DNA from 2 places in the Mycobacterium shinjukuense genome. Region 1 is predicted to be linked to the other one. Evidence: predicted binding sites of a transcription regulator. Region 1 holds the regulator's gene; the other holds the start of a gene.
What was found. Region 1 encodes LexA, which represses DNA repair genes until DNA is damaged. Its sites were predicted from a motif close to CGAACANNTGTTCG; they were not measured.

Region 1 (16,700 bases):
GGCGCCGCGAGCACCGACGACCGTTAGGGTCGGCGGGTCAGCGCGTCGGCGGCCGCCTCAGCCCACTGCCGCCACTGCTCGGCGCTGGCCCTGGCCTCTTCGGCCTCCTTGGTGCGGCCGGCGGCGGTGGCCTTTGCGGCTTGCCGCTCGAACTGTTCGGCCCGGATGCGAAATTGCTCGGCACGGGCTTGGGCCTGCGGGTCGGCCCAATCGGATTCGCAGGCGTCGCGCACTTTCTTCTCGACCGCGCGCAACCGCCGCTCCAGCTCGGCGGACCGCTCCCGCGGAACCCTGCCGATCGCCTCCCACTTCTCGGCGATCGAGCGCAGCGCCGCCCTGGCGGCGTCGTGATTGCTGGTGTCGAGCTTCTCCGCTTCGGCCAGCAGCTCCTCCTTGGCCGCGGCATTGGCCCGCAACTCCGCGTCCTTTTCCGCGGTGGCGGCATTGCGCGCGGTGAAGAAGGCGTCCTGCGCGGCTTTGAACCGGCGCCACAGCGCGTCGTCGACATCCTTGCTCGCCCGACCGGCCGCTTTCCATTCGGTGAGCAGCTTGCGGAATTCCGCGCTGGTGGCCGCCCAATCGGTCGATCCGGACAGCTCTTCGGCCCGCGCGCAGAGCCGCTCCTTGGACTGCCGGATGCCCGATCGCTCCCGGTCCAGTTCGGCGAAGTGAGATCCTCGCCGCCGGTTGAAGGTGTCCCGGGCCGCCGAGTAGCGCTTCCACAGGGCGTCGTCGACCTTGCGGTCCAGGCCGCCGATCGTCTTCCATTCGTCGAGGATGGCCCGCAGCCGGTCGCCGGCCATCTTCCAGTGCGTCGAGTTGGCGGCCAGGTCCTCGGCCTCGGCGGCCAGCGCCTCTTTGCGGGCGGTCTGGGCGGCCCGATGCTCGTCGCGTCTGGAGCGATCCGCGGCCACGATGACCTCGGCGCGCGCACGGATGTCGGCCAACCGGTCCGCGAGCGCGTCCACATCGCCCAGCACGCAGGCCGTGGACAGCGATTCGGCCAGCGCGATGGCGTTGGCTTTGATCTTGCGGGGATCGCCGGTCCCGGACGCGAGCCGTTCTTCCATCAGGGTGGCCTCGGTGGCCAGGTCATCGAATCGGCGACCGAAATAGGCAAACGCCGCTTCGGGGTCGCCGGCCTGCCAGGATCCGACCACGCGTTCGCCGGCCGCGCTGATCAACCACACCGTCCCGTCATCGTCGACACGTCCGAACTGGTGCGGATCGGAGCGCGGCGGCGCCGCCACCGGGTGGAAGGGGGGTCGTGGCATCGGTCGGGGACCAGGACGCGGTCCCGGACGTGGCGCCGGCCCTGACACCGGTCCCGGCACCGGCCCCGATACCGGCGATTCGTCGCTACCGGGCTCGTCAGCCGTCATGCGCTCGTCACCTACCCCTTGTGGAACCCTTCGCGCGGTCGATTTCCCGCGCACCTGCCGCGCGCAGCGGCACCGATACCGGCTTGCTCTGCTCACCGGTCCCAACAGTATTGAAGCAGCTTGGCGGGAGCTGTGCGGCCACCTTCACCCGCCCCGGTGGCCGTGCCGTTGGCTTCGCCGCTGACGTGCCGCCCCGACCGACCCGCCGTGCGCCACCACCGCCGCGGCAACCACCACGCGAAAAGTTTGGTCTGTGGTGCTCATCCGAACACGAGTAATTTAACAACTGCTCAACCCGAGTTTTGACAGCTGCCGGGTGTCCGTGGGAGGTCACGCATGGGCAACGTCGGGATCGCGACCGTGCTGGCGCTGGGTGCCGCGCTGCTGGCCGGGATCGGGTACGTCATCCTGCAGCGGTCCGCTCAGCAGGTCACCACCGAAGACGTCGGCCACTTCACGCTGTTCCATCTGTCATTGCGGCACGCCCAGTGGTGGCTGGGCAGTGTCGCGGCCCTGGGCAGTTTCGCCCTGCAAGCGATCGCGCTGACGATGGGTTCGGTGGTGTTGGTGCAGGCGGTGCAGGCCACGGCGCTGCTCTTCGCGTTGCCGATCGACTCCCGGCTTACCCACCACCGCTGCACCGCCAAGGAGTGGATGTGGGCGGTGTTGCTGGCCGGTGGGGTGGCCGTCATCGTGATGGCCGGCGACCCGACCGCCGGCCATGCGCGGGCCCCGCTGTCGACCTGGGCGGTGGTTGCCGTGGTGATGATTCCGGCCGTGCTGGCCTGTGTGGTGGGGGCGCGGATCGCTTCCGGTCCGCTGTCCGCGGTGCTGCTGGCGCTGGCGTCGGCGGCAACGCTGGCGGTGTTCACCGTGCTGACCAAGGGCGTGGTGGCCGCAATCGGCATGGGATTTGCGCCGATGCTGCGGACCGCGGAGTTTTACGCGTGGCTGCTGGTCCTGCCGATCGGGCTGATGCTGCAGCAATCGTCGCTGCGCGCCGGCGCGCTGACCGCCTCACTGCCGACGATCACCGTGGCCCGGCCGGTGATCGCGTCGGTGCTGGGCATTACCGTGCTCGACGAGGTGTTGCACACCGGTGACGTGGCGGTGGTCGCGTTGGTGGCCGCGGTGGCGGTGGTGGTGGCGGCGACCGTGGCGCTGGCCCGCGACGAGGTCGAAATGATGGCGGCGCCACCCGCCAGCACAATCAGGGCCGCCGGCCAGCTCGCGGTGCCGTAGCGGGGGTTCGATAACGATTCGGGCGCCCGCGCGGCGGGCGAGGCAGGGCAATCAAGCGCCGCCGCCGTCGAGTTCGGCGTGTGCGGACCCCACCGGCCCACCGGCCCGCTACCGTGGCCGAAGTCGTTGACATGACTCGGCGGCATGAGGGTTGGCGTCTCCAGGGCATGGCCGACCGACACGCGCAGCGGCGTCGAGCCGATCGGGCATGTGCGGCGCCTTAGAGTTGTCAATGAACTGCCAGCTAACAGCAGGTGGACATCCAGCCGCCGGGGGAACGCTGGTGGGCGAGCTGCGAAGTCGAGAGGGTCGTCGATGTCCAAGGTTGAGATCGCCGTGCTGATCGCGCTGTGCGCGGCGCTGGCATCCGCGATCGGCGACGTGGTCCGTCAGCGTTCCGCCCAGGAGATCACCGACAAACAGGTCGGCCACCTGACGCTGTTCGGCCTGTCGTTGCGCGACACCCGGTGGTGGTTGGGTGGGATGGCGGCCGTGCTCAATTACAGCCTGCAGGCGCTGGCGCTGTCCCTGGCGTCGGTGATGCTGGTGACCGCGCTTCAGGTCACCGCGCTGCTGTTCGCCCTGCCGATCTACGCCCGGCTTGCCCATCACCGGATCACCCGCTGGGAGTGGATGTGGGCGGTCGTGCTGGCCGGCGCGTTGGCGGTGGTCCTCATCGTCGGCGACCCGAGGGCCGGGCACCAACGCGCGCCGCTGCACACCTGGATCATCGTCGCGGTGGTGATGGGCCCGGCGTTGCTGTTGTGTGTGCTGGCGGCGAGGGTGTATGCCGGTCGTCCGCAAGCGGCGGTGCTGCTGGCAGTGGTGGCGGGTTCCTCGCTGGCGCTGTTCGCGGTGCTGACCAAGGGAGTCGTCCAGGTGGTCGAAGAGGGCTTCACCGGTGTGCTGCGGGCGCCGGAGTTCTATCCGTGGGTAGCGGTTGCCTTGGCCGGGATGATTTTCCAGCAGTCGGCCTTCCGCGCGGGTGCGCTGACCGCCTCGTTGCCGACGATGACGGTGGCCAAGCCCGTGGTGGCCACGGTGCTCGGGGTCACTGTGCTCGACGAGACGCTGGAAGCGGCCGGCCCGGAGGCGGTTGTGCTGGTCGCGGCCGTCGCGGTGGTCATCACCGCGACCGTGGCGCTAGCCCGCGGCGAGGCGGCCACCATGGTCGCCCAGGCCGGCCGCGACCGGATGAAAATCGACCGGCCGGTGAGAAGCTCGCCGGGGGAACGGGTCGGTCCGTCCCGGGATGCTGTCGCCGCGGCCGACGGCCCGGCGCGGGAGTCTTCCGCGGCGTCCTGACCGCGGACGCGCCGTCTTGCCGAGACGTTAGTTTTGGTGGTGTGTTGAGCGCCATCGCAATCGTTCCGTCGGCGCCGGTGCTTGTTCCCGAACTGGCCGGAGCGGCCGCCGCGGAGGTGACGGAGCTGAGCCTGGCGGTGATGGCGGCGGCCGCCTTGCTGCCGCCGCGCTGGATCGTCGTAGGAGTGGGCGACGCGGACGAGGTGGTAGGCCCCGACGGCGTCGGCACCTTCGCGGGTTTTGGCGCCGACGTGCGGGTGCGGCTGTCGTCGCCGGCGCGTGCCGGGCCGGCGCCGCCCCGGGAGCTGCCGTTGTGCGCGCTGTTGGCGGCCTGGGTGCGGGGCCAGGCCCGGCCCGAGGCCAGCGCACAGGTACGCGTCTACGCCGGCGACCAGGAGCGCGACGTGGCCCTGGCCCGGGGCGGGCGGCTGCGCGTCGAGATCGACCGGTCCCCGGATCCGATCGGTGTGCTCGTCGTCGCCGACGGCGTGAACACCCTGACACCGGACGCCCCCGGCGGATATGACCCCCGCGGCGCCGGCCCGCAGCTGGCCCTCGACGACGCGCTGGCCGCCGGCGACGTCGCCGCCTTGACCCGGTTGCCCGGGCAGGTTCTGGGCCGGGTGGCCTTCCAGGTGCTGGCGGGCCTTGCCGCGCCGGGGCCGCGATCGGCCAAGGAGCTCTACCGGGGAGCGCCCTACGGTGTGGGGTACTTCGCCGGGGTCTGGCAGCCATGAGACCGCTGGCGATCATCGGCCCGACGGGCACCGGCAAATCGCGGCTGGCGCTCGACGTCGCCGAGCGGCTTGCCGACGAGGTGACCGTGGAGATCGTCAACGCCGACGCGATGCAGCTCTATCGCGGCATGGACATCGGCACCGCGAAGCTGCCCGTCGCGCAGCGGCGCGGCATCGCCCATCATCAACTCGACGTCCTCGACGTCACCGAAACCGCGACCGTCGCCCGCTACCAGCGGGCCGCCGCCGCCGACATCGAGGCGATCGCGGCCCGGGGCGCGCTGCCGATCGTGGTGGGCGGCTCGATGCTCTACATCCAATCGCTGCTCGACGACTGGTCGTTTCCGGCGACCGATCCGGCGGTGCGTGCCCGATGGGAGCGGCGGCTCGCCGAGATCGGGGTGGGCGCGTTGCACGCCGAGCTGGCCCGCCGCGACCCGGCCGCGGCGGCGGCCATCTTGCCCAGCGACGGCCGGCGAACGGTGCGCGCGCTCGAGGTGGTCGAGCTCACCGGTCAGCCGTTCACCGCGTCGGCGCCGCGCATCGGCGTCGCCCGGTGGGACACCGTTATCGTCGGGTTGGATTGCGAGACAACGATTCTCGATGAAAGGTTGGCGAGGCGCACCGATGCCATGTTCGAGGGCGGGCTGGTTGCGGAGGTGCGCACGCTGCTGGGCGCGGGCCTGCGCGACGGGGTCACCGCGGCACGCGCGCTGGGCTATGCCCAGGTGATCGCGGCGCTCGACGCCGGTGGCGGCGCCGACCGGCTGCGCGCCGCGCGGGAGCAGACCTACGCGGGCACCCGCCGCTATGTGCGTCGGCAGCGGTCCTGGTTCCGCCGGGACCATCGGGTGCGTTGGCTGGACGCCACGGCGGAGCGCGTTGTCGACGACGCGGTGCGGGCCTGGCGGCACGTATCCTGATCTGGTGATCCGCGCCGACGACGAAGATGCCGACGCGGTCGGCTCGAGCCGGGCATGAGGAGTGGCGCACATGATCTTCGCCAAGGGCCACGGCACCGAGAATGACTTCGTGCTGCTGCCCGACGTCGAGGCCGAGCTGAGGCTCACCCCAGGCCGGGTTGCCGCGCTGTGCGACCGGCGGCGGGGGCTGGGTGCCGACGGGGTGCTCCGGCTTACCACCGCGGGTGCCGCCCTGACCGCCGGTGTCCTCGAGCGGTTACCCGACGGTGTGAGCAGCCACGACTGGTATATGGACTACCGCAACGCCGACGGATCGACCGCGCAGATGTGCGGAAACGGTGTTCGGGTGTTCGCCCACTACCTGCGCGCCAGCGGCTTGGAACGGCGTGACGAGTTCGTCGTGGGGTCACTGGCCGGACCGCGACCGGTCACCGTGCACCACATCGACCAGACCCACGCCGACGTCACCGTCGACATGGGCAAGGCCAACAGGGTAGGCGTTGGGGAGGCCGTCGTCGGCGGCAGGCGGTTTCACGGCGTGGCCGTCGACGTGGGCAACCCGCACCTGGCGTGCGTGGATCCCCTGCTGGATAGTGACGACCTGGCGGCCCTGGACGTCGCGGCGCCGGTGCAGTTCGACCATGCCCAGTTTCCCGACGGTGTCAACATCGAGGTGCTGACGGCACCGAGCGGTGGGGTGGTCTGCATGCGTGTCCATGAACGCGGTGTGGGTGAAACCCGCTCGTGCGGCACGGGAACGGTCGCGGCCGCGGTCGCCGCGTTGGCTGGCATGGGCGCAGAGACCGGCGCGCTGACGGTGCGCGTGCCGGGCGGCGACGTGCTGGTCACCGTCACCGATGCCACCAGCTTCCTGCGGGGGCCGTCGGTGCTGGTGGCCCGCGGCGAACTCGGCGACGACTGGTGGAACGCGCCGGGGTGATCGCGGTACGGAGATTATTCGGATGCGCGCCTTCCAGCGCCATGCCACCATCGGATACTGGCTATGACACATCCCGATTCGCCTGACCCGGGCGCTTCAGACTCCACACCGAGCGTTGGGGAACTCGCGCTCGACGATCGCTCGGCGCTGCGCCGGGTCGCCGGGCTGTCCACCGAGCTCGCCGACGTCTCCGAGGTCGAATACCGCCGGCTGCGGCTGGAGCGGGTGGTCTTGGTGGGCGTGTGGACCGAGGGCAGCGCGGCGGACAACCAGGCCAGCATGGCCGAGCTGGCCGCGTTGGCCGAAACCGCGGGTTCCCAGGTGCTCGAGGGGCTCATCCAGCGCCGTGACCGCCCCGACCCGTCGACCTACATCGGCTCGGGCAAGGCGGCCGAACTCCGCGACGTGGTGGTGGCGACCGGGGCCGACACCGTCATCTGTGACGGCGAACTCTCCCCGGCACAGCTGACCGCGCTGGAGAAGGCCGTCAAGGTCAAGGTGATCGACCGTACCGCGCTGATCCTGGACATCTTTGCCCAGCATGCCACCAGCAGGGAAGGCAAGGCCCAGGTGTCGCTGGCCCAGATGGAGTACATGCTGCCGCGGCTGCGTGGCTGGGGCGAGTCGATGTCGCGGCAGGCCGGTGGCCGCGCCGGCGGCAGCGGTGGCGGGGTGGGCCTGCGCGGACCGGGTGAGACCAAGATCGAGACCGACCGGCGCCGCATCCGTGAGCGGATGGCCAAGCTGCGGCGGGAGATCAAGGCGATGAAACAGGTGCGCGACACCCAGCGCAGTCGCCGGCTGGAGAGCGACATGCCGTCGATCGCCATCGTCGGCTACACCAACGCGGGCAAGTCCAGCCTGCTCAACGCGCTGACCGGGGCCGGGGTGCTGGTCGAGGACGCGTTGTTCGCCACCCTGGAGCCCACCACCCGGCGCGCGGAGTTCGAGGACGGCCGTTCGTTCGTGCTCACCGACACCGTCGGGTTTGTGCGGCACCTGCCCACCCAGTTGGTCGAGGCGTTTCGCTCCACGTTGGAGGAGGTTGTCGATGCCGACCTGCTGGTGCATGTGGTCGACGCGTCCGACGTCAACCCGCTGGCCCAGATCGACGCGGTCCGTCAGGTGATCTCCGAGGTGATCGCCGACCACGGGGTCAACGGCGCGGACGCGCCGCAGGAGCTGCTGGTGGTGAACAAGGTCGACGTGGCCAGCGATCTGATGTTGGCCAGGCTGCGGCACGCGCTGCCCGGCGCGGTATTCGTCTCCGCCCGCACCGGCAACGGCATCGACACGTTGCGCCGGCGGATGGCCGAGCTCGCCGTTCCCACCGACGCCGCCGTGGACGTGCTGATCCCGTACGACCGTGGCGATCTGGTGGCCCGCGTGCACGCCGACGGGCGGGTGCAGAGGGCCGAGCACAACCGGGACGGCACCCGGATCAGGGCCCGGGTTCCGGTGGCGCTCGCCGCCAGCCTGCGGGAGTTCTCGGCGGCACCGCGCGGGTAAGGCCGCGCCGCAGAAGCGAGCCGCGGCGGCGGCAGACCCGATTCGCCGCCGACCAACCGTCCGGTTGGTATATCTTGGGCGGCAACGTTTCTTCGCCGGAGGTCATCCATGGGCAGTGCCATCAAATACCAGCGCACGCTGTTCGGACCGGAGCACGACCTGTTTCGCGAGTCCTACCGGAGCTTTCTGGAGCGCCACGTCGCGCCGTACCACCAGGACTGGGAGAAGGCCAAGATCGTCGACCGCGGGGTCTGGCTGGAGGCCGGCAAGCAGGGCTTTCTCGGCATGGCGGTGCCCGAGGAGTACGGCGGCGGGGGTAACCCCGATTTCCGGTACAACGCGATCGTCACCGAGGAGACCAGCGCGGGCCGCTACAGCGGGATCGGCTTCGGGTTGCACAACGACATCGTGGCGCCATACCTGCTGGGCCTAGCCAACGAAGAGCAAAAACAGCGTTGGCTACCCAAGTTCTGCACCGGGGAACTGATCACCGCCATCGCGATGACCGAACCGGGCACCGGCAGCGATCTGCAGGGCATCAAGACCCGCGCGGTCAGGCACGGTGATCACTACCTGCTGAACGGGGCGAAGACGTTCATCACCAACGGGATCAACTCAGACCTGGTGATCGTGGTGGCGCAGACCGATCCGGACAAGGGCGCGCAGGGCTTTTCGCTGCTGGTCGTCGAACGCGGCATGCCGGGCTTCGAACGCGGCCGCCACCTGGACAAGATCGGGTTGGACGCGCAGGACACCGCCGAGCTGTCGTTCACCGACGTGGAGGTTCCGGTCGAAAACCTGCTCGGCGAGGAGGGCATGGGGTTCATCTACCTGATGCAGAACCTGCCGCAGGAACGGATCTCGATCGCCATCATGGCGGCCGCGGGGATGGAGGCGGTGCTGGAGCAGACGCTGCAGTACACCAAGGAGCGCCAGGCCTTCGGTAGGCCGATCGGCAGCTTCCAGAACAGCCGGTTCTTGCTGGCCGAGCTGGCCACCGAGGCGACCGCGGTGCGCATCATGGTCGACCAGTTCATCGCGCTGCATCTGGACGGCAAGCTGACCGCCGAGCAGGCCGCCATGGTCAAGTGGTATTCCACCGAGAAGCAGGTCTACCTCAACGACCGCTGCCTGCAGTTGCACGGCGGGTACGGCTACATGCGGGAGTACTCGGTGGCGCGGTCCTACCTCGATTCGCGCGTGCAGACCATTTACGGCGGCACCACCGAGATCATGAAGGAGATCGTCGGCCGCAGCCTGGGCGTTTAGCCCGCGGTCCCACCGTGCGCCCGGTGCGCGTCGTGAGCCCGCTGCAGCAGCGCCCTCAGCTCGTGTTCTTGGCCGACTTCCGCACGGAATTTCGCCGGAAGCGAGTCGAGCCGGCGTTCGGCGGCCCGCAGCGCGTCGAAGATCTTCGCGCGTTCGGTGGCATCCCCGCGGTAGCAGAGGTCGAGATATTCCAGCGCGCGCCGACGGGCCCGGGAGACGGCGTTGTGCTTGCGTCCGCGCGCCGAGCATAACGACACCACGGTCGTGCCCAGCAGGATGATCACGATCGCCGCCAGCGACGTCGCGGTGCTGATCGGCACGATCGGGACCGGTTTGCCGCGATTGATGAACGGAATCTTGTTGTCGTGCAGCGCCTGCAGCACCAGCTTGACGCCGATGAAACCAAGAATGGCCGCCAGCCCGTAGGACAGATAGACCAGGCGATCCAGCATGTTGTCGATGAGGAAGTACAGCTGGCGCAGGCCCAACAGCGAGAACGCGGTTGCGGCGAACACCAGGTAGACGTTTTCGGTCAGGCCGAACAGCGCGGGCATCGAATCGAACGCGAACAGCACGTCGCTGCCACCGACGGCGATCATCACCAGCACCATCGGGGTCATCACCCGCTTGCCCCGCTCCCGGGTGAACAAACGGTCGCCGTCGTAGTGCTGGGAGGTTCGCAGCAACCGGTTGGCCAGCCGGATGACGACGTTGTCGGCGGTGCGGCCTTCGGTCTCTGCGGATGTGACCAGGTTGCCCGCCATGGCCAACAGCGCCACACCAAGCAGGTAGAACGCCCAGTTGAAGTTCTCGATGAGGGCCGCGCCGAGCAGGATGAGTCCGGTGCGTGCGACCAGCGCGAACACGACACCGAACAACAGCACCTTCTGCTGGGCAACCCGGGGCACCCCGAAGCCGCTGATGATCACCACGAAGACGAACAGGTTGTCCACCGACAACGCCTTGTTGCTCAGGTAGCCCGCGAAGTATTCGGTCGCCATCTCCGGGCTGCCCAAGACGAATACGCCGATCCCGAACACAATGGCGATCCCGACGTAGGTCGCCGACCAGATCGCGGCCTCGCGTAGCGTCGGCACGTGAGTCTGGCGTACGTGGAAGACGTAGTCGAACAGCAACAGGCCGGCGATCACGCCGACGGTCAGGGCCCAGACAAGTCCGGAAACACCCATCTCGGCCGAGCTTCCTCTCACCGCGTCAGTCGGGTTGTCCCCCGCGAGTGGGTGGTGCCCGCGGTCTCCGGCACAGTAACCTACCCGCAGCGCTGGTCGCGGTACGGATTTTCGCGGCGCGAGCGCTGCCCGGCATCATTTCGACATCGGCGAGATATCCGTTTTCGTAATATTTGCGGAATTGACTTCGCATTTGTCGTTCGCTAGAGCAGAGTTATGCGAGCCCGGCGACGATGCGGACCGTAGCTGGGAGACGGCCCACCCCGGGAAAATTCCACCGGATCGCGGGCGGGCAGGGCATCGGCTGGGAGGCTTGGTGAACAGGCAGAGAGGTCAAGTGAACACGCTGGTCCGGCGTGCGCTGGTCGGCATCGCGGCGGCATCGGTGGCCGCGTTGCTGGTGGCGCCGACCGCGGCGGCATCTCCGATTGGCGACGCGGAGAACGCCATGATGGCCGCGTGGGAAAAGGCCGGCGGCGACACGTCACCGCTGGGCGCCCGCAAGGGCGACGTCTACCCCGTCGGCGACGGGTTCGCGCTGGACTTCGACGGCGGCAGGATGTTCTTCACCCCGGCCACCGGTGCCAAATACATGTACGGGCCGATCCTGGACAAATACGAGTCTCTCGGCGGTCCGGCCGGCAGCGATCTGGGGTTCCCGACCATCAACGAAGTTCCCGGCCTCGCCGGACCCGACAGTCGGGTGAGCACCTTCGCCGCCAGCGACAACCCGGTGATTTTCTGGACGCCCGACCACGGTGCGTTCGTCGTGCGCGGCGCGTTGAACGCCGCGTGGGACAAGCTCGGCAGCTCGGGCGGCGTGCTGGGTGCTCCGATCGGGGATGAAACCTACGATGGCGAGGTCGCTTCCCAGAAGTTCAGCGGCGGTGAGATCTCTTGGAACAGGAAGACCAAGGAATTCACCACCGTCCCGCCGGGATTGGCCGACCAGTTGACGGACTTGCAGGTGGCCATCGATCCCACCGCCGCCATCAACATGGCCTGGCGCGCTGCGGGCGGGGCCGCCGGCCCGTTGGGCGCCAAGAAGGGGGACCCGTACCCGATCGGGGGTGACGGCATCGCCCAGGACTTCGTTGGTGGCAAGGTGTTTTTCAGCCCGGCCACCGGTGCCAACGCCGTCGAGGGTGACATCCTGCAGAAGTATGAGTCGCTGGGTGGGCCGGTTGGCAGCGACCTGGGATTCCCGATCGCCAACGAGTCTGACGGCGGCATCACCCCGGCCAGCCGGATTGCCGCGTTCTCCGCGGCCGACAAGCCGGTGATCTTCTGGACGCCCGACCATGGCGCGTTTGTGGTGCGCGGCGCGATCAAGGCCGCGTGGGACAAGCTCAAAGGTCCCGTCGGTAAGCTCGGTGCGCCGGTCGGGGACCAAACCGTGGACGGCGACGTGGTCTCGCAGAAGTTCACCGGCGGCACAATCTCGTGGAACCGCGCGAAGAACACGTTCACCACCGAACCGGCGAACCTGGCGCCCCTGCTGTCGGGGCTGCAGGTGCCCGGGCAGAACCAGCCCAGCACCACGGCGGCGGCCCCGCCCGCCACGAAGTTCACCTGGCATTGGTGGTGGCTGGCGGCGGCCGGTGCGGCGGTGCTGCTGGTCGTGCTGGCCGTGCTGGCCGTGGTTGGGTTGCGGAGGCGTCGCGCCGCCCAGCCGGCCGCCGCCCACGAGCCCACCCATGATGACCTGGGCGGCTATGAGGAGGGCGCCGAGGGGCACTGGCCGCCCCACGACGACGTCGATTTCGGCGCGGAAAACTTTCCCCCCAGCCAGTCGCGTCCGGTTGAGCGGGCGGCGCCGGATGTCGGTGCCGCTGCGCGGGTCAGCTGGCCGCGAGGTGCCGGGACCGCCATCGGTGTGGCCGAAGAGGTCTCCGGTGGTGGCGCCAGCGACCTACTGTCCGGGTTCGACCAGGGCTTCGGGTTGGAGGCGGAAGACTCCGATGCGGTGGACACCACGCCCATCGGGTGGCGCGCCGATATTTCCGAGGCCGTGGCCGCGGAACCCTTTGTTCCCGAATCGGTGGCACCCGAAGAATTCGCGCCGGAAGCCTTCGCGCCCGAAGCCGTCGGACCAGAGGCCGTTCCGGAATCAGCGGGCCTGGAGACCGCGTTTCCGGACACCTTCTACCCCGGTGGCGTCCCGTCGGAAGCCGCTGGTGGGGACGTCGTCATTGCGGATGCGGCCGTTCCGGAGGTGCGGACTACTGGGCGCCACGCCGCCGCCGAGCCGGCGACGTACGGCGAAGCGGCGGCCGCAGTGCCCGGCCATGAGGCGGTCCCGGAAGCCGCTCCACCTCCCGCGGCCGCACCGGGGCGGCGCCCGGCCGCGCGCCCGACGATCCACCTGCCGCTGGCCGACGACCCGTACCGGGCGCCGGCCGGATATCCGATCAAGGCCAGTGCCCGGTACGGCTTGTACTACACGCCCGGCAGTGCGCTCTACCACGACACGCTCGCCGAAATTTGGTTCGCCAGCGAAGAAGCCGCGCAAGCCAACGGTTTCGTCAAAGCGGACTAGCCGCGACCCCAGGGCGCGTCACACCTTGCGGATCACCGTGACGACCTTGCCCAGCACCGTCGCCTCATTGCCGGGGATCGGATCGAAGGCCGGGTTGTGCGGCATCAGCCACACCTGACCGCCCGCCCGTTTGAACGTCTTGACGGTGGCCTCGCCGTCGATCAGGGCTGCCACGATGTCGCCGTTGTCGGCGACGTTCTGCTGTCGCACGACCACCCAGTCGCCGTCGCAGATCGCGGCCTCGACCATCGAGTCGCCGACCACCTTGAGCAGGAACAGCGTCCCCTCGCCGACCAGCTCACGCGGCAGCGGGAACACGTCTTCGACGGCCTCCTCGGCAAGGATCGGGCCGCCGGCGGCGATGCGCCCGAGGACGGGAACATAGGTGGGTTCCGGCAACGCATCCGAGCCGGCCACGTCGGTGAGCACGGCGGCCGCGGCCGCCGTGCCGCCCTCGGCGCCGCGCACGTCGACGGCCCGGGGCCGGTTGGGGTCCCGACGCAGGTAGCCCTTGCGCTCCAGGGTGCGCAGCTGGTGAGCCACCGAGGACGTCGATGTCAACCCGACAGCGTCGCCGATCTCCCGGATGCTCGGCGGGTAGCCGCGGGTGGTGACCGAGGTGCGGATGACGTTCAGGATGGTGCGCTGCCGCTCGGTCAGTGAGGAATCCGCGCGGCCGGCCGGTTGCGCGCCAGCGGCCGCCGCGTCAGGGGCCGCCCCGTGAGGGGCTGAGGTGTCCTTGCCGTCGCTCATGGCATTGACTGTAGCCCCATCGCGGCCAAGAATCAAACATGTGTTCGACGGCGTGTCGCGCCGGCGGGGCGTGTCGGTGGCGCGGTTTAGCGTGGTGACCGTGCGACACACGTCGATCAAATGTTCGGCTATCGAACGCATGGTCGACTATGGTCGAACACACGAGCGATCGACCGAAGGGACCGTCATGACACTCATCCACGCAGCGCCGTCGCGCGCCGGGCGCGCGTCACACCCCAACCGCGCGCCGCGCGCTGGCCGATTCGGCCAGCCCGGCTCGCGAAGGCCGCATCCGTCTCGGCCGGGCGGCGGCCCGCTGTGCCACCGCGGCACCGGTGTGCCGATGTCGGCCGGTTGTCATCGCCGGCATCCCGTCAGCGCGCTGACCACCCTTGGACTGGCCCTGCTCGCCGCGCTGATCACCCTCTGGCTCGGGTTGGTGTCGCACCTCGGCGCGGTGATCGACGGCGGTTCCTCCGATTCGTTCACCGGGCTACCCGACAGGCTTGCCGTGGTGCGGGTGGACGCGGGGGAGTCCCTGCAAGACGTGGCGGCCCGGGTGGCGCCCGAGGCCCCGGTCGGTCGGGTGGCCGAGCGCATCCGCGAGCTCAACGCGCTGGATTCCACGACGCTGGTCGCGGGTCAGACGCTGATCGCCCCGGTCGGCTGAAGGTGGGGCGGTGTCCGGCGAAAACCGCGCTACCGCACCGTTCCTCGGTGATCATGGCGTCGAGCGCGGATGGATCGCGACAGCGTTGGCCCTGCGGCGCCGCGTCCAGGTACCCTCGGAGGCGTCTGCGATACCGGGATGTCGACATGGCAAAGGAGCGGCGATGCACTGTCCGTTCTGCCGGCATCCCGATTCCCGGGTGGTCGACTCGCGGGAAACGGATGAGGGCCAGGCCATTCGGCGCCGCCGGTCGTGCCCCGAGTGTGGACGCCGGTTCACCACGGTGGAGACCGCGGTGCTGGCCGTGGTCAAGCGCAGCGGGGTCACCGAGCCGTTCAGCCGGGACAAGGTCATCAGCGGCGTGCGCCGGGCATGCCAAGGACGCCAGGTCGACGACGACGCGCTGAACCTGCTGGCCCAGCAGGTCGAGGACACCGTGCGGGCCACCGGATCCCCAGAAGTCCCCAGTCACGACGTCGGCCTGGCGATCCTTGGGCCGCTGCGTGACCTCGACGAGGTGGCTTACCTGAGGTTCGCGTCGGTATACCGGTCGTTTTCCTCGGCCGACGATTTCGAGCGCGAGATCGAGGCGCTGCGCGCGCACCGCAAGGTATCGACGTCCGGCTGAGCGACCGCCGTCATGCGCCCCGACCTGCACCCCGACCTGGCGGCATTGGCGCCGCTCCTGGGTACCTGGGCGGGTCGGGGCAAGGGCGAGTATCCAACCATCCAGCCGTTCGACTACTTGGAAGAGGTCGTGTTCTCCCATGTGGGCAAGCCGTTTCTGGTCTACGGGCAAAGGACCATGGCGGTTGCCGATGGGACGCCGCTGCACGCCGAGACGGGGTATCTGCGGGTGCCGCAACCCGGTCGGGTTGAGCTGGTGCTGGCTCATCCCAGCGGCATCACCGAGATCGAGGTGGGCACGTACGCGGCGGGCGGCGGCGTCATCGAGGTCGAGTTGACCGCCACCGACATCGGCTTGACCCCGACGGCCAAAGAGGTGACCGCGCTGGGCCGGTCCATCCGAATCGACGGTGACCAACTCCGATATTCGCTGCGGATGGGCGCGGTCGGCCAACCCCTGCAGCATCATCTCAGCGCCGTCCTGAACCGCAAGCACTGAGCCTTGCCGACGTCAGTCCTGTCGTGTGACAGCGTCTTTGGTGACACGGCCGGCGATGCGCACCCAGCCCTCAGGGCTCCAGGTGGTTTCGATGATCGATCCCTTGCCTTGGGTGATGGTGAGGTCGCGGCTCAGGTAGTCGGTCATCCGGATGGCGGCAAAACCGGTTGCTTCGTCTTCCTCCACACCCAGGTTGCCGGCAAACATGCGCGCCCGCAGCGACCCGGCCGGCCGGTCGATCCAGGTCCACAGGTAGTGGGCGATGTCGTCGGGAAAATCGGCGGGATCGGCCGCCGCAAGGGCATCCAGTGTGTCGACGTCGTGGATGGCAAACTCGGGCGCCCATTCGGCGCGCGCGCTGATCGCGGTGAGATCGCCCGCCGCGCCGACGCCGTAGCTCACCTGCACCAGACCGGCCGGCACCTGCAGCGTTTTGATCGGCGTGCCACGCTCCCGCAGCCACCAGGCCGCCCCGACGGTCGGGTGGCCGGCGAAGGCAAGCTCGGTGCGGGGGGTGTAGATGGTGGCGTGCGCGGTGGTCGAGCCGGCGGCCGGAAGATCGACGAATACGGTTTCGCTGTAACCCAATTGGGCGGCGAGGCGTTGCCGGTCGCGCGGCCCCACCAGGCCGGCGCCGATCACGGCGAGCGGGTTACCGAAATTCCCGTCGGGATCGGTGAAAACCCGCAACACGGTGACGTCGACGCCCATGGCCCGACTTTACGACCGACCCGACGATCGAGCGCGAGACGGGGTGGCTCAGGTGGCGCTGCGTTCGTCGGCACCCATGGCGGTCAACACCGCGACGCGGGTGTCGGCCGGGCCGGAGACCGTTCGTTCGCCGCCCCCTTTGCGCAGCAGTGCGCGCAGCGCCGCCTGGTCGTATTCGGCGGGCTGAGTGCTGTCGATGAAGCGCTGAACGATGTCGATGAAGCGGGCCGGGTCGTCGTGAAACGGGAAATGCCCCGAGCCCTCGAAGATTTCCAGTCGCGAGCCCGGCATCGCGGCATGTGCCATGTGGGCGTGGCGGACGGGGACCACCACGTCCCGGTTTCCCCAGATGATCTGCACCGGGATGGCCTCGGTCAAATAACATCGGTCCAGCATCGTGACGA
Region 2 (14,265 bases), 1.8 Mb from region 1:
CTGGTGTTCGCCAGGGGCGCGTTCCCGGCGGAGCTGGAAATCAAGCCCAACGAAGTCGACGAGGACGAGTTGCGCGCCGCGGTGAGCAAGTACTGGGAGGTCGACGAGATCCGACCCGCCTTCATCCACGCCAATGTGCCCGTGGTTCCGTCGCAACTGCCCGGACCGCCGATCGAGTTTCCGGCACACGACAGCGATGACAAGGGCCGCCTGAAGTTTCCCGCCTACCTGCTGACGGCACACAAGGCCGGGTAGCGCCGTCAAGCCGCGGTCGCCGCGGTCGCGGCGATCAGCGCGTCGGCGAAGGTCCGCAGATCCTCGGCCGTGGTGTCCACGTGTGGTGAGATCCGCAGCACCGGGCCCGTCAGCTCCAGCGGCGCCCGGTGCACCGAGGCGCAGGTGGTGACGATCCGCCGCTCGACCAGCAGCCAGTCCCGCACGGCCTTGGGGTCGGCACCGTCGACCGGTGCCAGCGTGGTGATCGCGCTCGGCTCCTCGACCGCCTCGACCACCAGCCAGCCGTCCACGCCGGCCAGCGCGGTCCGGGTCAGAGCACCCAGCTCGGCCAACCTGGCGCGCAGCTTTTCCGGCCCGCACCCCAGGTGCTCCCCCAATGCCACCGAAAACCCTACGCGCGCAGCGATATTGGCCTCGCCGAACTCGAGTTGGCGGGCCACCGACATCGACGCCCACTCCGGGGCCGGCAGCCTCGGTGTCAGCCGATCCATCAAGTCGGGTCGCACGGCCAGAAATCCGACACCGCGCGGCCCGGCGATCCATTTGCGTGACGACGAATAGATGGCGTCGGCGCCCACCGCACAGTCCAGTTGTCCCAGCGCCTGGGCGGCGTCCACCACCAGCGGCAACCCCAGCTCACCGCAGAGCCTCGCCATCATCGCCAGCGGTTGCACCACCCCGCGGTGGCTGGCCACCGGGGTCAGGTGGACCAGGTCGGGCGGATCCTCGTCCAGCAGGTGGGCCGCATCGTCGAGCGCCAACCGGCCATCCTCGAGGGTCGGCAACGGGCGCACCGTGAATCCGTGGGCGGCCATCACCGCCAGGTTGGGGCCGTACTCGCCGGGCAGGCAGGCCAGCGTGCGGCCCTCCCCCGGCCAGCCGCCCAGCAGCAGATCCAGCGCGTGCAGCGAGCCGGTGGTGAACACCACCTCGGCCTCGGCCATGCCGCAGAGCGTGGCGACCGCGGCGCGACCGGCGTTGAGCACGGGTGTGGCGGCCTCGGCCGCGACATACCCGCCAACCTCGGCCTCATGCAGCGCGTGCTTCGCGGCGGCCGCCAGCACCGCGAAACTCTGGCGGGAACAGGCCGCGCTGTCCAGGTGCAGCCCGGCGACCGGCGGGCGGGCCGCCCGCCACCGGTCGGCCAGGCTGTCGCTCACTTGCCCGCCAGCGACAACCCGAAGTCACCGCCGTCGTCGGTCCACCACCGGATGCGGCGCAATCCCGCCTCGGCCAGCTCGGCGCGCACCGCGTCCGGACGGAACTTGCACGAGACCTCGGTGAGCATCTCCTCGCCGGCCCGAAAGTCGACGGTCAGGTCCAGCGCGCCGATGCGCACTCGCTGGCGACGCTCGGCGCGCAGCCACATTTCGATGCGCTCCTCGTCGACGTTCCACCGGGCGACGTGCCGGTAGGCGTCGACGTCGAAATCGGCGTCGAGTTCCCGGTTGATCACCGCCAGCACATTGCGATTGAACCGGGCCGTCACGCCGGCGGCGTCGTCGTAGGCCCGCACCAGCCGGCCGGCGTCCTTGACCAGGTCGGTGCCCAGCAGCAGGCTGTCACCCGGTTGCATGACCCCGGCCAGGGTGGCGAGAAACTGCGCGCGGGGCCCGGGCGTGAGGTTGCCGATCGTGGATCCCAAGAACACGAACAGCCGCCGCCCGCCGCCGGGGATTTCGGTCAAATGCTCCTCAAAATCGCCACAGACAGCGTGGATCTCGACGCCCGAGTATTCGGCTTGGATGGCGGCGGCGGTCGCCGACAGCACATTGGCGTCGACGTCGAATGGCACGAATCCGCAGAGTGATCCACGGTCGCGCAGCGCATTCAGCAGCATGCGGGTCTTCTCCGACGTCCCGCTGCCCAATTCGACCACGGTGTCGGCCTCGCTGGCCGACGCGATGTCGGCCGAGTGGGCCCGCAGGATCGCGGCCTCGGCACGGGTGGGGTAGTACTCCGGCAGCCGGGTGATCTGGTCGAACAGCTCACTGCCCACTGAGTCGTAGAACCACTTGGGCGGCAACGATTTCGGTGTCTTTCGCAGCCCTTCGAGCACGTCGCGGCGCAACGCATGGTACGCCGAGTCCTCGGCCAGGTGGTTGGACAGCGACAGCGTCATCGGAATCCTTTCTCAACCCAGCGCGGTCAATGCGACGTGATTCCCAATGACATCCACCAGGTGACGGTCCGGCACGTCCTCCCAGTCCGGATCGTCGTCGTAGGGTTCGCTGGCCAACACCACACCGTCGCCGCGGCGCAGGATTGATAGCGTGTCTCCCCAGGCGGTAGCGACCAGCCGGGAACCGTCGGCCGCCAAGATGTTCAGTCGCGCAAGGGGATCGGCGGCCGCGATCTCGACAACGGTATCACCCAGTGCGTCCATACCACGCGCGAACACGACGGCCGCCAGTATCGCGCTGTCACACACGGATTCGGCTGACAAACTGGCCGGCAACACTGCACGGTCCACCACACCGTTGTGCGACAACAGCCAGTGACCGTCGGTGAACGGCGCGGTCGCGCTGACTTCGATCGGCATGCCGACGGTCGCCGAACGCACCGTGGCCACCACACAGTGGCTGCGCAGGGCCGGCGCGACCGATTCGAACGACCTCTCCCCCCATAGCGGCACCGCGCCGCGCCAGCGCCGGGGCACCCGGCCGTCGAAAAAGCCGACGCCCCAGCCGTCGGCGTTCATCAGGCCGTACTTTTGCCGGCGCGGCGCGTAGGACTGCACCCGCAGACCCTGCGGCGGGTCGAGCACCAGCGAGGAAATCGTGACCTCGGCGCCGAGCCAACCCAGGTGACGGCACATCAGACGTCCCACACCAGCCGGACGCCGACAAAGATCTGACGACGGTACGGGTGATCCCAGTTGCGGAAGCTGGGCCGCAGGATGGCCGGCTCCACCGCCCACGACCCGCCCCGCAGCACCCGGTAATCACCAAAGAAGAATGGCTGCGAGTACCGCCGGTAGATCATCGGGACAAACCCCGGCCAGGGACGCAGCGGTGACGTGGTCCATTCCCAGACGTCGCCCAGCATCTGCTCGGCCCCGCAGGCCGAGGCGCCGGCCGGGTAGGCTCCGACCGGCGCCGGGCGCAACGTGGCGCCACCCAAGTTGGCGCGGTTGGGCGAGGGCTCCTCAGCTCCCCACGGGTAGCGGCGCCGGGTGCCCGTCGCCGGATCCCACGCGCAAGCCTTCTCCCATTCGACCTCGGTGGGCAGCCGGGCGCCGGCCCACGCCGCGTACGCCTCGGCCTCGAAGAAGGTGACATGCTGCACCGGCTCGTCGGCGGGAATCTCCTCGACGTGGCCGAACCGCGTGCGGGTTCGTCCGTCGGGGCTCCAGAATTGCGGCGCCGTCAGGCCCGCGCGCTGCCGATGCTGCCAGCCGCGGTCCGACCACCACCGCGGCTGGGTGTAGCCGCCGTCCTCGATGAAACGTAGCCACTCGCCGTTGGTGACCGGAACCCGCCCGATCCGGAATGCCGGCACGTCCACGACGTGGGCCGGGCGCTCGTTGTCCAACGAGTACGGTTCGCTTGCGGCGTCTACACCCAGCACGAACGGCCCACCGGGCACCAGCACCGACGTGCCGGCCAGCCCGGGCCGCCCCGCCGGCAGCGGCTCGGTGTCGCGCAGCAGCGGCGCGCCGGGCCGCAGGTTCAGGGCCTGCAGCATGGTTTCGCAGTGCTGGTTTTCGTGGCTGACCACCAGCGCGAACTCGAAGTCGCCGGCGTCGTGCGGGAGAGCGTCCAGAGCATCCAGCGCCGCCGAGCGCACCGTCTGACAATATGACCGCGCCCGTCGTGGGGACAGCAGCGGCAGCTCGACCCGACTGGCGCGCGAGTGCACGAAGGCGTCGTAGAGGCCGTCGACCTCCGGCGGCAAGATCCCGGGCCGTGCCGGGTCACCGCCGCGCAACAGCCACAGCTCCTCCTGCTGACCGATGTGCGCCAGGTCCCACACCAGGGGGCTCATCAACGGGTCGTACTGACGACACAGTTCGGCGTCGTCGAAATCGACCAGCCGCAGCGTCCGCGCGCGCGCCCGGTCCAGGTCGCGGGCCAACCCTTCGCGTACGGTCACAGCCCGCCTCGCGCCAACCGGGTGACCGTCGGCGCGATGCCGTGCTCGATCACCCGGTCGGAAAAGTCGTCAGCGGGGCAGCGGCCCCGCTCGACGTCGTCCAGCAACCGGTGCATCGGGTCGGCGAGTTCGGCGGGCACCCGCCGCGCGGCGATGGCCAGACACCGGTTGGCCGCCAGGTAGAGCCGGCGGTCATCCAGGCCGACCCGGGCCGCGGTGTCCCAGGCGGTGGCCACCGGTTGCACGGCCTCGGCGGCCAACTCGGCCGCCACCGGGTCGTCGAGCAGGGTCACCAGCGTGAACAACACCGCCGGCCACACCGCGTCGGGCACACTGTCCAGGTAGCGAATCTCCAGCCACTGCCGCGGACGCACCGGGGGGAACAGCGTGGTCAGGTGGTACTCCAGATCGGCGACGGTGGGACGACGATCGCCGAGCAGAACCCGGCCGTCCACCCAGTCGGTGAACGGCACGTAGCGGGTGACCGCGACGGCGTCCGGGTTGTGCACCAGCATCACCGGCGCCTTGAGGGCATAGCGCGCCCAGTCGGTGCCAGGGTCGTCGCCGCTGACGCCGAGAATCGGCCCGCAGCGCGCCGAGTCCATCTGCCCCCACACCCGCTGCCGGGTGGACTGCCAGCCGGAAAACTTGCCGGCCAGCATCGGGGAGTTGGCGGTGATCGCGATCATCGTCGGCCCCAGGGCGTGGGCCAGCCGCACCCGCGCCGCCCATCCGTCCCGCGGTCCGGCGTCCACATTGACCTGGATCGAGGCGGTCGAGGTCATCATCGCCGCGCCCGCGGACCCACCGCGGCTGGCGTCGAAATAGCGTTCCATGGCGCGATAGCGCCCGCCCGGGTTGATCCGTTCGGGCGGGCGCAGCGGGTCGGCGCCCAGAAAAACCAGGCCCAGCCCGGCGTCGGCGAAGGCCGACCGCAGCACGGCCTGGTCGCAGGCCATCGCGTCGATGGCCGGCACGACACCATCGGCGGGCGGACTCGACAGTTCCACGGCACCGCCGGGTTCCACGCTGACCACGCTGCCGCCCGGCAGCGGGCTCAACCACCGCAGAACATCGGTGATTTCCTGCCAGCTCGGCCTGCGGATCGGGTCCGCCGGGTCAAAGCAGTGTGCCTCCATTTCCAGACCGACCCGACCCACCGGCCCGTCGACGAGACAGCCGTCCGCGATGTATCGCGCGGCGGCCGCCGAACTGGCGATGTCCGCGTCCGGTGGGCGATCCAGCTCCGCAACCGCGGCGGTGATGGCGGCGAACGTCATATCACGATCCCTCCGGGCCGGAAGCCTGCGCGGCTATCGGGAACGATAGCCGCCAACACTTCATCTTCCAGAGCGCACCGACATATTCCCGTTGTGACGGGTGGACGGGTATCCACCTTGCCGCCCACCTCCCAGCCGCGCTACTGGCCCAGCGCGTTCTGCATGGCGCCGGCCAGCACGTTGACCGCCGGGCCGGCGTTGCCCGATTGGCAGACCTTTGCCTGCAGCAACACGTTTTCCCGCAGCCGGGTCTGGTTGAAGCAGCGCCGGTCGGTGCCCGCTTCCTGCTTGATCCATGCCGCGTCGGCGCCGGTGGCGGGGCCACCGGCGAACGACCACACCTGGGTCGTCCCGTTGTCCAGGTGCATCGGTGTGGTCTGTCCCGAACAGCCCACGGTCCGGTCCACGACGCGGTGGAATGCCCGGCCGGCGGCGTCGTTGGTGGCGAATACCCCGACCGCCTGCTTGACGTAGTGGGTCTGGTCGGTGGCCGACGTCCGCGTGGTGGCGCCGTTGAACGACGCCAGGTCTGGGTCGTTGTACACCTCGGGCAACCCGATGTCGGCCCAGTTGTTGCATGCCGGCAGATCGACCCAGAACCCCTGGACCGGCTCGGTGAACACCGACTCCCAGCCCATCGGCCCGCCGACGATGTTGCCCACCGACCCCCGGCCCAGCACCGCGTAGGAGACGACGCCGGGCTCCGACGGGGTGGCCGCCGCGACGGGGACGGCCAGCGCGGCGCCGGCGGTCAGCGTCACGACCGAGGCGGCGAACCGCATGGTTGACATGGGCTCGATCATGCCAGGCACGCCGAAGGCCTAACTCAGGTTGGCCCGAACGCCCGCTTCGACCGCCTTGCCCAGATCGGGGTCGACGTTGCGCCAATACTGGAACACCCGCGACAGCACCGGCTCCCGCACACCCTTGCAGACATGACCAATGATGTTGTGCACCAAACGGTCCCGAGCATCATCGTCGAGAACCTCGCGCACCAAGGTGCCGGCCTGACCCCAATCGTCGTCCTCGGCGCGCAGCGTGTAGGCGGCCCGGACCATGTCACCGTCGGCATACCAGCGCACCTCGGCGGCGCGTGCCGGATCGGCATGCGGACCCCCGTAGGAGTTGGGCGCATACACCGGATCCGACACGTTGGCGATCCGCATCGCCCCGTCTTTGGAGTAGCTGTGCACCTGGACCTTCGGTGAATTGACCGGGATCTGCTTGTAATTGGTGCCCAACCGCGCCCGGTGCGCGTCGGCGTAGGAGAAACCGCGCGCCAGCAACATCTTGTCCGGGCTCAACCCGGTGCCCGGCACGAGGCTGTTGGGCTCGAAGGCCGCCTGCTCGATTTCGGTGTGGTAATCGGTGACGTTGCGGTCCAGCGTCAACCTGCCCACCTCGACCAACGGGAAGTCGGCGTGCGGCCACACCTTGGTCAGGTCGAACGGGTTGAACCGATACGCCTTGGCCTGCTCGAACGGCATGATCTGCATCTTCAGCGTCCAACTCGGATACTCGCCACGCTCGATCGCCCGGTAGAGATCCCGCTGGTGGTAGTCGCCATCCTCGCCGGCCAGCCGGTCGGCGTCCCGTTGGTTGAGGAACTCGATGCCCTGATCGGTGATGAAATGGTATTTCACCCAGAAGATCTCACCGGCGGCGTTGATCCAGCTGTAGGTGTGGCTGCCGTAGCCGTTCATGTGCCGCCAGCTTCTGGGGATGCCCCGATCACCCATCAACCAGGTCACCTGATGCGCCGACTCCGGCGAGAGCGTCCAAAAATCCCACTGCATGTTGTGATCACGCAAGTTGCTTGCCGCCATTCGCTTTTGCGAACGGATGAAATGCTGAAACTTCAACGGGTCACGGATAAAAAAGATCGGCGTGTTGTTGCCCACCATGTCGAAGTTGCCCTCCGACGTGTAAAACTTCACCGCGAAACCGCGCGGATCCCGCCACGTGTCCGGACTGCCCCGCTCGCCGGCGACGGTGGAGAACCGGATCAGCGTCTCGGTCGTAGCGCCCGGCTGAAACACCGCGGCCCTGGTGTAGCGACTGACGTCGCCCGTCACCTCGAAATGGCCGAACGCGCCGCCACCCTTGGCATGCGGCTGGCGTTCCGGGATGCGCTCCCGATTGAACATCGCCATCTGCTCGATGAGGTAGTGATCCTGCAGCAGGATCGGGCCATCGGGGCCCACCGTCAACGACTGATCGTCACTGGGCGCCGGGCCGCCGGCGTCGGTGGTGGTGTAGCGCTCCGTCATTTCGCCATCTCCTAGTTGGCGGGCTGATTTCGCTGAAATCCCAGGGCCCCAAGCTGGCCCATGTTCCTACGTCACCGCCCCTTTGTGCCAAGTAGCTGATAGCCCAATGGGGTTGCGCGTACATCGCTTTCGCTATGCCGTCGCGCGGGCCACACGAATCCGATGACGCGCGAATGATGCTTTTGGCCAGCCACTAGGGGCGTGCCGGCATCGTAGTCGGACCGGTGGTTGTCGGCGGCTGACCCGGACCGGGACCCAGCTGTCCGGCGGTCGGACCACCGGGACCGCCGGGGCCACCCGGGCCGCCGGGGAACCCGGGCCCCATACCCGGGGGAGGCGGTCCGCCGGGGAACCTGAACTGCCATCCCCACGGACCGGGCGCCGCGGGGCCTGCGGGATCTGCGGGCCGGAACATGCCGTGATGATGGTGGCGGAAGTAAGGGCACTTCCCGCCCCCGGCGACCGCTGCGCCGGTAAAGAAGATGGTCGCCGCGATGAATACGATTCCCGCAACGATCACCACCCAGGCCGCGGCCCGGTACAACCTGGGGATCTTTTCCGGAGGCGGTGGCGGCGGGGCGGTGGCGACGGCAGCGGGTGGGGCTGGGGGCTCGGGCGCTTCGGTCATGAGTTGACTATTGCTCAGGGCTGCGAGGACCGTAAAGAGCTACGGCGACAAAGTTGTCGTGAATTTGCCGGGCGTTTCAGCGGGCGGGTGTCGACGGCGCAACCGAGGCGGGCGCCTGGGCCGGTCCGGCGGGGCCGGTGCCCGGATTCACCGCCGGGGCGCCGGTGGGAGCTGCCGGACGGTGGATTACCGCGTGATTCTTGTGGTCACGCGGGTGGCCGTGGCCGCTGAGCATGCCCAGCCGGAACCCGGTGAAGAAGATGACCGACACGATGAACACGATGCCGGCGACGATCACCACCCAGGCCGCGGCCTTGAAGACCTTGGGGATCTGGTGGGTCGCCGGGACCGTGGGCGCCGGCGGTGCCGTTGCGGTTGACGTCAGCGCGGTTGGGGTTTCAGACGTTTCGCTCATGAGTCGACATGATGCCCGGCCAACCACTAGCCTTGGCTATGCGCTACTTAGGTAGCAGCTGTGAGCCGAAACCCGCGCCGTTTTCGGCGGACACGAGCGCGGGCTAGTCCTCGGAGTCCGGCTTGAACGGGTTGACCGCGAACTGAATCACCCGGTACGGCGCGCTCTGCCGGGCGCGGGTATTCCACTGGCTGACGAAGATCCGTACCTCATCAATGGTGGATCCGGGCGAGATGTAGCCGCCATACGGTTGTGCGAGTCGGTTGTCGTACGGGGGCGGCAGGCTTTCCGCCGGTTCGGGCCACTCGTCGTGGCGCACCACCGTGGTCACCGGCGCCGCACCCAGCAGTGTTGGGTGGCGGGCCACCCGAACCTCCATGTCCCCCGTGCTGGCGTTGAAATATGACAACACGGTCTGGCCGTCGATCTGACGGATGCTCATCTCGCCGACCTGGTCGGGCCAGAGCGGTGTCGGCGGCTTGTTCCACCCGCCGCCGGGCCCGGCCGCCCAGCCCTGCCAGCGCGACCGGTCGGTGAACCCTTCCGGGGGAACCCGGTAGAGCACCGCCGACTGCCTGCGGGTGAAGCTGTCGGCCACGATGTACACCCACCCGGTCGGTGAATCGGGTGTGGGAACCGGGTCGTAATACCCGCTGATCTGGGTCTGCCGCCCGTCCTGGTAGGAGGCGTCGCGCCGCGACCCCGCCACCGTCGGCCAGCCGCCGCGTGCCGGCTCGGCCTTGACGAGCCGGGAGTTCAGTGGCTCCAGCTCCTTGGCGGTGGTCACCATCACATAGTTGCGACGGTTGATCTGCACCACCCCGGCGGGCAGCTGTGAATCCCCGGGTGGCGTGGGGTCGGCCAGCAGCGGCTTGCCGACGCCGGTGACACCCGTGTAACGCACCCCGGCCGGATCGTCCACCGACTCGGTGTCGACGTGCAGCGCCACCGGCGCGTACCAACCACCGAACCCGACGCCCTGGCCGGCGAAGCTGTCGCCGCACACCTGCAGCAGCTGGCTGGGAAATTCCACGAACTCGCACAGGTCGGTGGCGCCGATGCCGTAGTCCCCGGTGGGAGTTCCGGTGCCGGCCGTCGGACCGATCCGCAGGACCTGACCCGGTGCCAGCGGCGGCAGGATCGGCTGCGGCACCGGTGCCGGCGGATCGGCGCGTGCATACCAAACACACTGCGGGGCAACCAAAAACAACACGACGAACAGCGCGCCCTGCGCGACCCGGGTGGAACTCACCCGCGGATCACAATTCGGCGGCCAGCAACTCGGCAATCTGGATGGTGTTCAGCGCCGCCCCCTTGCGCAGGTTGTCCCCCGAGACGAACAGCGCCAGGCCACACCCGTTCGGCACCCCCGGATCTTGTCGGATGCGGCCGACCAGAGATTCGTCGACACCGGCCGCGGCCAGCGGCGTGGGCACGTCGACCAGCTTGACGCCCGGGGCCCCGACAAGCAGCTCCCGGGCCCGCTCCGGCGAGAGCGGGCGGGTGAACTCGGCGTTGATCGACAGGCAGTGCCCGGTGAACACCGGAACCCGCACGCAGGTGCCGCTGACCCGCAGGTCGGGGATGCCGAGAATTTTGCGGCTCTCGAAGCGCAGCTTCTGATCCTCGTCGGTCTCGCCGGACCCGTCGTCCACCAAGGATCCGGCCAGCGGCACCACGTTGAACGCGATCGGCGCGACGTATTTCTCCGGCGCTGGGAAGGCCACGGCGCCGCCGTGGTGCACCAACCGCTCGGCGTCGTCGACCACCGCACGCACCTGCGCGGCCAGTTCGGCCACCCCGGCCAGGCCGCTGCCGGACACCGCCTGATACGACGAGACCACCAGCCGCACCAGCTGGGCTTCGTCGTGCAGCACCTTGAGCACCGGCATCGCGACCATGGTGGTGCAGTTCGGGTTGGCGATGATGCCCTTGGGCCGGTTGGTCGCATCCCGCGCGAAGTTCACCTCGGACACCACCAACGGCACGTCGGGATCCCTGCGCCACGCCGACGAGTTGTCGATCACCGTGACCCCGGCCGCGGCAAACCGCGGCGCCTGCACCTTCGACATCGCCGACCCGGCGGAGAACAACGCGATGTCCAGGCCGGTCGGGTCGGCCGTTTCGGCGTCTTCCACTTCGATCTCCTGGCCGCGGAAGGCCAGCTTGCGGCCCTGCGATCGGGCCGAAGCGAAGAACCGCACCGTGGTCGCGGGGAAATCGCGCACGTCGAGCAGGGTGCGCATCACCTGGCCCACCTGACCGGTGGCCCCGACAACTCCTATCGCGACCATTTACCTGCCCGTCCCCGCATAGACCGTCGCCTCCTCGTCGCCGCCGAGCCCGAACGCCTCGTGCAACGCGACCACGGCCTTGTCCAGTTCGGTGTCGCGGCACAGCACCGAGATCCGGATCTCGGAGGTGGAGATCAGCTCGATGTTGACCCCGACCGCTGCCAACGCCTCACAGAAGGTCGCCGTCACCCCGGGGTGACTGCGCATGCCCGCCCCGATTAACGACACCTTGCCGATCTGGTCGTCGTAGAGCAGCTGGGTGAACCCGATTTCGTCCTTGAGTGAATCCAGCTTGGCCACCGCGACGGGCCCGACGTCGCGGGAGCAGGTGAAGGTGATGTCGGTCTTGCCGTCCTCGACCTTGGAGACGTTCTGCAGCACCATGTCGATGTTCACGTCGGCGTCGGCCACCGCCCGGAACACCTTGGCCGCATACCCCGGGATGTCGGGCAGCCCAACGATGGTCACCTTGGCCTCGCTGCGGTCGTGCGCGACTCCGGTCAGGATGGGGTCTTCCATGGGTATGTCCTTGATCGATCCGGTAACGACGGTGCCCGGTTTGTCCGAGTACGAGGACCGGACATGCACCGGAATGTTGTAGCGGCGGGCATATTCCACGCAGCGCAGCATGAGCACCTTGGCCCCGCAGGCCGCCATCTCGAGCATCTCCTCGAAGGTCACCGTGTCCAGCTTGCGGGCGTTGTGCACAATCCGCGGATCCGCGCTGAAGATCCCGTCCACATCGGTGTAGATCTCACAGACGTCGGCGCCCAGAGCGGCGGCCAGCGCGACCGCCGTGGTGTCCGAGCCGCCGCGGCCCAGCGTGGTGACGTCCTTGCTGTCCTGGCTGACGCCCTGAAAGCCGGCCACCAAGACGACGCGGCCCTCGGCGAGGGCGGCTTGCAGCCGGCCCGGCGTGACGTCGATGATCTTGGCGTTGCCGTGGGTGCCGGTGGTGATCACGCCGGCCTGCGACCCGGTGAACGACCGGGCGTGCGCGCCCAGGGACTCGATGGCCATGGCCACCAACGCGTTGGAGATGCGTTCACCGGCGGTCAGTAGCATGTCGAGTTCGCGGGGCGGCGGAGCCGGGCATACCTGCTGGGCCAGGTCCAGTAGGTCGTCGGTGGTGTCACCCATCGCAGAAACTACGACCACCACCTCATTTCCCTGCCGTTTGGTCTCCACGATGCGCTCAGCGACGCGGCGAATCCGGTTGGCGTCGGCCACCGAGGATCCGCCGTACTTCTGCACGACGAGCGCCACTGTTGCCCTTCCCCGCTGGTATAAGTCCACAACAGGATACGTGGCGGCGCATCGTGATTGATTTCGATGCTCGGGCATGCCCGCTGGAGTCGACGGCTTCCCGCCGTCTTGTGTTGAAGTGTTCCGCAACCGACTAGCGACAAAGGCCGACCAGGGGCAGCCGCCGTAACCACAGTCTGTCAGTGCAGCCAGTTATGATCGAATGCGTGTTCGAACAGATGGTTGGTCGTGGGTCTGCGCCGGAGGTGATCGCCCGCTTCGATGAGCTCGTTGAGCGGCGTTACCCGTCGGCCACCGCGGAGTCCGCGGCGATGGTGGATCGGATCTGCTCGGCGTCGCGGGCGGAGAACCGGGCCGCGGCCGCGCAGCTGGCCGCGATTGGCGACTTGTTCGGCTACCGGTTGGCGCGCTGCTCGGAGAACGAGGACTGGGCGATCGACACGATGGAGGCGGTGGCCGCCGAGCTGGCCGCTGCGTTGCGGATCAGTCAGGGGCTGGCGGGTAGCCGGCTGCGCTACGCGCGGGCGATGCGGGAGCGGCTGCCGCGGGTGGCTGAAGTGTTCAAGGCCGGCGATATCGACTATCGGATGTTTCAGACGATCGTGTATCGCACCGACCTGATCACCGACCGCGAGGTGCTAGCGGCGGTGGACGCCGAGCTGGCCGCCAAGGTGCCGCGGTGGCCGTCGCTGAGCCGGGGTCGGCTGGCCGGGCAGGTCGACAAGATCGTGGCCCGCGCCGACGCCGATGCGGTGCGGCGGCGCCAGGAGCACCAGGCCGATCGGGAGATCTGGATCACGGATTGCGTCGACGGTGTCTGCGAGATCCACGGCAGCCTGTTGACCCCGGACGCGCACGCCCTGGACAAGCGGTTGACCGCGCTGGCGGCCACCGTGTGTGCGCACGATCCGCGCAGCCGCCAGCAGCGCCGCGCCGATGCGCTGGGCGCGTTGGCCGCGGGGGCCGATCGGCTGGGCTGTCGCTGCGGGCGGCCCGACTGCGCGGCCGGGGGCCGGCCGGCGCCACCACCGGTCGTTATTCATGTGATCGCCGACCAAGCCAGCCTCGACGGCAGCGGGTCGACGCCGGGCTCCCTGGTGGCAGCCGACGGGCTCATCGCACCCGAACTCGTTGCCGAACTGGCCAAGTCGGCAAAGCTGGTGCCGCTGGTCCACCCGGCCGACGCCCCACCCGAGCCGGGATACGCGCCGTCGCAGGCGCTGGCCGATTTCGTGCGCTGCCGGGATCTGACCTGCCGCTGGCCCGGCTGTGACCGGCCCGCGGTCGATTGCGACCTCGACCATACGATCCCCTACGCCGACGGCGGGCCCACCCATGCGGCCAACCTCAAATGTTATTGCCGTACCCATCATTTGGTGAAAACGTTTTGGGGCTGGCGGGACAAGCAACTGCCCGACGGCACCCTGATCCTGACCTCACCGGCCGGGCACACCTACGTCACCACCCCGGGCAGTGCCCTGCTTTTTCCCAGCCTGTGCCGCGCCACCGGCGGTCTCCCGGCACCCGAAGCCGACCCACCGTTGGACTACTGCGGCGAGCGCACCGCGATGATGCCCAAACGGCGGCGCACCCGCGCGCAAGACCGGGCCCAGCGCATCGCCACCGAACGCCGACACAACCACCGCGCCCGCACCACCCCAGCAACCCAAGACCCCAGCCACACCGGACCCGGCCCACCCCAACCCGACAACGAACCCCCGCCGTTCTGATCTCCCGCGAGGTGCCTCACGTAGAAGTGAGCGCGAAGCGTGGGCTGGTG

Region 2: a site for LexA is predicted at 12,685-12,698, ahead of G6N20_RS18315 (HNH endonuclease signature motif containing protein). Genes of this name have one in related genera too.

Annotation. Positions count from the first base shown of each region.
Region 1 covers NZ_AP022575.1:2,286,509-2,303,208, reverse strand. The annotation lists partial or broken gene G6N20_RS10250 (Rv2732c family membrane protein) at 1-10, shown strand, start outside; gene G6N20_RS10245 (DUF349 domain-containing protein) at 24-1,382, opposite strand; gene G6N20_RS10240 (DMT family transporter) at 1,719-2,624, shown strand; gene G6N20_RS10235 (DMT family transporter) at 2,940-3,929, shown strand; gene G6N20_RS10230 (class III extradiol ring-cleavage dioxygenase family protein) at 3,971-4,666, shown strand; gene miaA (tRNA (adenosine(37)-N6)-dimethylallyltransferase MiaA) at 4,663-5,589, shown strand; gene dapF (diaminopimelate epimerase) at 5,660-6,529, shown strand; gene hflX (GTPase HflX) at 6,593-8,038, shown strand; gene G6N20_RS10210 (acyl-CoA dehydrogenase family protein) at 8,147-9,307, shown strand; gene G6N20_RS10205 (TerC/Alx family metal homeostasis membrane protein) at 9,304-10,497, opposite strand; gene G6N20_RS10200 (sunset domain-containing protein) at 10,814-13,036, shown strand; gene lexA (transcriptional repressor LexA) at 13,055-13,789, opposite strand; gene G6N20_RS10190 (LysM peptidoglycan-binding domain-containing protein) at 13,977-14,459, shown strand; gene nrdR (transcriptional regulator NrdR) at 14,623-15,087, shown strand; gene G6N20_RS10180 (peroxynitrite isomerase) at 15,100-15,585, shown strand; gene G6N20_RS10175 (PhzF family phenazine biosynthesis protein) at 15,598-16,296, opposite strand; gene G6N20_RS10170 (alpha/beta fold hydrolase) at 16,345-16,700, opposite strand, start outside.
Region 2 covers NZ_AP022575.1:4,056,512-4,070,776, reverse strand. The annotation lists gene G6N20_RS18380 (class I SAM-dependent methyltransferase) at 1-255, shown strand, start outside; gene egtE (ergothioneine biosynthesis PLP-dependent enzyme EgtE) at 261-1,397, opposite strand; gene egtD (L-histidine N(alpha)-methyltransferase) at 1,394-2,359, opposite strand; gene egtC (ergothioneine biosynthesis protein EgtC) at 2,372-3,055, opposite strand; gene egtB (ergothioneine biosynthesis protein EgtB) at 3,055-4,332, opposite strand; gene egtA (ergothioneine biosynthesis glutamate--cysteine ligase EgtA) at 4,329-5,612, opposite strand; gene G6N20_RS18350 (sensor domain-containing protein) at 5,753-6,394, opposite strand; gene G6N20_RS18345 (catalase) at 6,434-7,882, opposite strand; gene G6N20_RS18340 (hypothetical protein) at 8,076-8,402, opposite strand; gene G6N20_RS21515 (hypothetical protein) at 8,377-8,517, shown strand; gene G6N20_RS18335 (hypothetical protein) at 8,587-8,925, opposite strand; gene G6N20_RS18330 (DUF4185 domain-containing protein) at 9,029-10,177, opposite strand; gene G6N20_RS18325 (aspartate-semialdehyde dehydrogenase) at 10,185-11,219, opposite strand; gene G6N20_RS18320 (aspartate kinase) at 11,220-12,485, opposite strand; gene G6N20_RS18315 (HNH endonuclease signature motif containing protein) at 12,704-14,215, shown strand.